Regions from separate parts of the Mesorhizobium sp. KR1-2 genome, predicted to be linked through region 1. Evidence: predicted binding sites of a transcription regulator. Region 1 holds the regulator's gene; the other holds the start of a gene.
What was found. Region 1 encodes LexA, which represses DNA repair genes until DNA is damaged. Its sites were predicted from a motif close to TGTTCNNNNTGTGTTCNG; they were not measured.

Region 1 (2,987 bases):
GGGGCCCGACCAGATCGTCGCCTCGAATGCCTTCGGCGTGGCCGCGATCGCGGCATCTGTTGGCGCGCGTGTGCTCGATCTGGGCGTCGTGCCTGACAGCCGCCCGGCCATCGCGGCGCGCATCAGGCAGGCCCTGGAAAAGGACGCCGACGTGGTCGTCACGCTCGGCGGCGCCTCCGTTGGCGACCACGACCTGACCAACGAGGTGCTGGTCGGCGAAGGCATGAAGCTCGATTTCTGGAAGATTGCCATGCGCCCCGGCAAGCCGCTGATGTTCGGCCGGCGTGGGCGCACCCGCTTCCTCGGCCTGCCCGGAAATCCGGTCGCCAGTCTCGTCTGTTCGCATCTGTTCCTGAAGCCGCTCCTGTCGCGGCTCGGCGGCAGGCCCTACGAGCCTGACCTTTGCCAGGCCGTGCTCGACAGGACCATGGCGGCCAACGACCAGCGCCAGGATTATGTCCGCGCGGTGCTACGCCAAGAACCCGAGGGGCTGATAGCGACGCCGTTCGAGGTGCAGGATTCTTCGATGCTCAGGACATTCGCCGAAGCCAATGCCCTGATTATCCGCGAACCCTTCGCGCCGGCCGCATCGGCCGGCTCACCCTGCACGGTGCTGAGGCTCCGCTGAGCCGTGGCAGGGGCTGCCGTGTCTCTGAAAGCGCAGTGAGAACCGCTGGAAAAAGGCAACCGGCGATCGACATGCCGCATGCCGCGGCGTCATAAGGAAAACGTCCTGGAATCAAGACCGTAGAGACGGATTCTGCCGGTTCGCGTTACCGGCCCTGGTCCTCAGCAGAACCGTCATGGTTTCCGGCCCCTTAACCCATTCATTAAAATTTAAACAGTTGCGGAACACAAATGGAACAGATAGTGTTTGTTCTGGTTTTGTTTTGGGTTTGATTCTCGGGGGAGCCGGCGATGCTGACGCGCAAACAACACGAGTTGCTTCTCTTCATCCACGAGCGGCTGAAAGAGACGGGCATCCCGCCGTCTTTCGACGAGATGAAGGAAGCGCTCGATCTCGCGTCCAAATCCGGCATTCACCGCCTGATCACGGCGCTGGAGGAACGCGGTTTCATTCGGCGACTTCCGAACCGCGCGCGCGCTCTCGAAGTGCTGCGCCTGCCTGATTCCATTGCGCCCGGCCTTGCTCCCCAGCGCGCAAAATTCTCGCCTAGCGTCATCGAAGGCAGCCTTGGGCGCCGCGCGCCGGAACCTGCTCGCCCCCCGGTGGCAGGCAATGACGAAGCCGGCATCGCGATTTCCATTCCCGTCATGGGCCGCATCGCAGCCGGCGTGCCGATCGATGCCATCCAGCACAAGACCCATTCCATTTCGGTGCCGCCCGAGATGATCACCGGTGGCGAGCACTACGCGCTCGAGGTCAAGGGTGACTCGATGATCGAGGCCGGCATCTTCGACGGCGACACTGTCATCATCCGCAACGCCAATACCGCCAGCCCCGGCGAAATCGTCGTGGCGCTGGTCGATGATGAAGAAGCAACCTTGAAGCGCTTCCGCCGCAAGGGGGCGTCCATCGCCCTGGAGGCCGCCAACCCCGCCTATGAGACACGCATCTTCGGCCCGGACCGCGTGAAGGTGCAAGGCAAGCTGGTCGGCCTCATCCGCCGCTACTGAACCTCGTTCAGCTGTATTGTTTTGGCTTGGCCGTATTGCTTGGGTCGGCGTTAGTCCTCCAATGGGCCAGAATCATCGGCCGGCTGTTTTTTGACCCGGGGGAATTTGGCGCCTGAGAACGCGTGCTGCTTCTGCTCATATGGCGGCAAACCGCGTGCTTCACGCGAAAACCGTCTCTGCGTGTGCCAGGGCCGATAGGGCTCGGAGAGCGCAAACCTGACTTCCGGCACTTGGCCGGTTTCATCGTCCGGAAGGTAGACGGCGGCGCTGCCGTACTTTGCCAGTTCGCGTTTGGTGAGGATCAGCGGCGGGCCGGTCGAACAGACGTTTTTCGCGGTGGCGTCTTCGATGACGATGAGGCTGGCATAGTCACAAGCCCGATGCGCGGCCCGTATGTCGGTCGCATGCGCCACGATGGTGCCGGAAGCATGCACCGCAACGCAAAGCCCGTCATGGCAATCGAATCCGCTGCCTGACGCGCCGTCCGCCAAGCTTGCGTCAGCATCTGCCTGGCGTGGTACGCTGGTGGCCAGCTGTTCCGCAGAGATGTCATCGGGGTCGGTGATAGCCCTCGTTTCCAGGATCACAATGCCCTTGCGGCCGGACTTTGGCTTCAGGCTGTCGATTGGGCCCACGATCTCTTCGGTGCGCAGCGCCCGTCTCCAGTTTTCGACGGTGAATGCATTTGGTCGCGCCCTGTTTACCGCGAACATTTGATCGCCGATGGGCACCCCGACGAGCCGACCATCTTCGGAGATGAGTACATCGGGCGTGCGGACGTCCGTCAGCGTGAGCATGCCCGCGAACGCAAAGGGAAGTGCCAGCGCACGCAGCCAGGTCGTGGCCATGGTGACGATGACCAGGGCAATGGTCAAAAGGGCCAGCGAATGCGAGGAAATCAGGCCGACCCCATCTATCGGCGAACGGTCCGATATCCATTTCGCGACCGTGATCATGATCGTCAGTCCCTTGCCCATCACGTAGAAGAATGGCGCATCCAGACCGAGCGGCATGGCGAGCGAACCGAGGACGGCGAAGGGCATCACCAGGAACGACACGCTCGGCATGACGGCCAGGTTGGCGATCAGGCTGAGCGGCGAGACGCGCTGGAAGTGGTAGACGCCGAAGGCAGTGGTGGCGATGCCGGCGATGGTCGAGGTGAACATCAGGCTGCCGACATCGCCCGCTACCTTGCTGACGATTGCGATCGCCAGCGGGCGCCCGGTAGCAGGTGGCGCACGCCTGCGCTTTTGGCGGTATTCCGACCAAAGCGCGTAGCCACCGACGAGCGCGGCCGTGGCAGCGAAGGACATCTGGAAACTTGGGCCTATCAATTCGTGCGGCGAAAT
Region 2 (2,987 bases), on a different contig from region 1:
GCCGAAAGCGCCCTGCGGCAGCCTGCCTGATCCGCTTCAATCGATCTTCGGCCGATAATCCTCGCTTCCCCAGTGCAGAACCCGTCTGGCTGCGCCCTGGCGTTCGAGACATTGCGGGCTGTAATGTCGGCTCAGCACGCCGAGCGCGCTCTTGAGAACGATCTTTGCCGAACGGACCGGCCAGCCCCTTTCGGCCTCGACCAGTTCCAGCCCCTTCAGGAAGCAGCAGATATCGACGAGCACACCTGAAAGCTCGGGGCCGACAGCCGCGATGGCTCGCTCCACGCGCAGGCGCGCGGCGAGCGCCGCATCGGTCAGGTCCGCGATACCATTGCCGTCGCTCCTGCGCCCCGAGGCCACGCTCGCCACCCAGTTCGCTCCGGTTCGGGGCATTATCTGCCCGCGCGTATAGTCGGTGCGCAGACGTTCGCCGGCCCTGAACTCCACCTCGGACAGGAACGGCCTGCCATCCTTCGTCCTCCGGCGCCTCAACTGCCCGAGCGGCGATTCCGACAGGTTGACGATCGCTTGCGTGGGCAAGCCCTCGACATCGACCGTCACAACCTCCAGATCACGGTACCGATTTGCCGGCTGCCCAGCAGAAGCAGCCTCCCAAAGTGCCACTTCGTCGTTCGCGCGAACGATTGCACCCGCCCTGACCAAGTCGGCAAGTGCCGCGCGCGAGACAGAAATCGCACCACGTTCGCCACCGTCCAGCAGAACCTTTCCGGCCACAGCCGCCTCCCGGACCGATGCCGGTCCATGCGACAGGAAGCGAACGATGCGCCGACCGTCTTTCTCTTCCCCTGAATGCTCGGCCATGTCACCGCTCCAACCTGTGCCGGAACGCAGCCAGGACGACCCGCTCCATCATCGCCACGACCCGGTCGAACTCCTCGACGTCGCGCAGATCCTCGATCAGATGACAGGCGTACATCACCGTCGTGCGGTCCCGCGAAAAGCCTTTGCCTATGTCACTCATGCTCAGGCCCAGCACGACATGCCCGACATACATGGCGATCTGCCTCACGCGTGACACGTCCTGTGCGGTGCGCCCCGTTCGCCGCAGTTCCTTGCTCGAGACGTTGAACAGCGCGGCACCGATGTCGATCAGGCACTCGCACCACTCGATTGCCTCCTCGGTTTGCCTCTCCGCGACCTGTCCCGGCAACCGGCGCTCTGTCACCTTTTCCGACGGAGGTCTCTCGATCTGGAGTTTCTCGCATGTCGCAGCTATCTGCACGAACCATCCCTCCGCATACTAGGAATTAATTCTTATACCCAGCCACCACGGAGATGTGAACAAAAACAGAACAACTAATCTGCCGGAAAAACCTAACTGATTGATCCAAAAGGAATTTTCGAACCAGTCAACAGCCGCTCGCACAGATATTCATCCCCACCCTCTCACGCCGCCCGGATAGTCGAGGCGCAGGAAGCGAGAGGAAATTTCCAGATGAGCGATATTCACGCCGAATACAGGGCCTTCACGGCCCGGAAATTGTCGGAGGTGGCGGACGCGAGACAAACCGCGGCCCTTCAACTGGCCTGTGGGATCGATCTGACGGAGGCAATGGCGGCCGGCCCCGACTTGAAGGCAGGGCTTGTCCGCCGCCTTACGCGCGCCATCGAGCGGGAGCGGCTCCGAGGCATGCGGCGCCACTGGAGCTACGACCTGAACCGGCACATCGCGCTGAAACAGGCGCTGGACCGGCTATGCGGCAGAAGTGAAAAGCGAAAAGCAGGCCCACGTACAACAAGCCGACGCTGCTCCTTCCGGATAGCCACAAAGTAAAACGGCGCCCGAAGGCGCCGTCGAAACTAGAAAAACTGGCCTTATTACTTGGCCTTGCGCTTGCGGCCCAGGCCCATCTTCTTGGCCAGCTGCGAGCGTGCTGCCGCATAGTTCGGCGCAACCATCGGGTAGGTCGCGTCCAGGCCCCACTTTTCGCGGTACTGGTCCGGTGACATGCCGTAGTGGGTCATCAGGTGACGCTTCAGCGACTTGAACTTTTTGCCGTCCTCGAGGCAGATGATGTAGTCGTCGTGGACGGAACGTTTCGGATTCACTGCCGGCTTCTGTTTGTCGGCAGGCGGTTGCTCGACCGTTCCCCCGACACGGCCTAGAGCTGCATGCACATCGGCGATGAGGTTCGGCAACTCGCCGACTGGCACAGGATTGTTGCTGACGTATGCGGCGACAACATCGGCCGTCAATTCGATCAGCATCTCGTAATTTCTGCTCGGCGTCTCGACAGTGTCCATATTCTTCAGGCCCCAAGATAAGTTGGAATGGCGCCCCTTTTTATAAAGGCGGGGCTTTGCGCGACTTAACGAAGGGTTAGTCCACCACGATTCGTGCCGCTACACCTTAATGGACTTTAATGCCAATTAAGTCAATTAAATATTTCGTAATTCCGTGTAGCGACTACCGATAAGCCCCAATATTCACACATGTAAACTTCGGCCATTTCAAGTTCTGGAAGCACCCTCTGGCAACTTTCGGCGAAGTAGCCAACCACAATGCCTATATTACATCTTTTAATGCAAATTACTCAACTTTGGGTGGTCTTCACGATAGATTGAACAGAACTGCCAATATCGTCCCTGACTGATTTTGGCCACATACGACAACCGGAAGCATGTGCAGCCTTGGCCAAAAGATGTGAAGATATTGGGACGGTCATGAGAAAGAATATCACCCCAGCCAACGCGCGCGTGGATATGGCCAGGTCCTGAGACTGCACGGCCAGGGCGATCAGCATGACGCAGGAGCCCAGCGTGCCGGCCTTCGAGGCCGCATGCATTCGGGTGTAGAGGTCGGGAAGACGCAGCAGGCCGATGGAGGCGACCAGCGTAAATATCGCGCCGATCACGATAAGTATCCCGGCCACATAGTCGAGCAACAGGACGATCATCGCTTCCTTCTCCTTGAGGTCTTGCTTCCCGCCTTGCGGGGTTTGGCTGGGACCTGCTTCTCCGTCACC

Region 2: ABLE85_RS02670 (cytoplasmic protein) is a predicted target of LexA. The motif match lies at 1,299-1,316, and genes of this name have one in related genera.

Annotation. Positions count from the first base shown of each region.
Region 1 is NZ_JBDZDS010000006.1:21,445-24,431, forward strand. Features, by position in the region: gene glp (gephyrin-like molybdotransferase Glp) at 1-628, shown strand, start outside; gene lexA (transcriptional repressor LexA) at 919-1,638, shown strand; gene ABLE85_RS13395 (ComEC/Rec2 family competence protein) at 1,689-2,987, opposite strand, start outside.
Region 2 is NZ_JBDZDS010000001.1:558,758-561,744, reverse strand. Features, by position in the region: gene ABLE85_RS02685 (SufE family protein) at 1-30, shown strand, start outside; gene ABLE85_RS02680 (DUF6456 domain-containing protein) at 37-822, opposite strand; gene ABLE85_RS02675 (helix-turn-helix domain-containing protein) at 824-1,243, opposite strand; gene ABLE85_RS02670 (cytoplasmic protein) at 1,457-1,795, shown strand; gene ABLE85_RS02665 (MucR family transcriptional regulator) at 1,840-2,265, opposite strand; gene mnhG (monovalent cation/H(+) antiporter subunit G) at 2,556-2,918, opposite strand; gene ABLE85_RS02655 (cation:proton antiporter) at 2,915-2,987, opposite strand, start outside.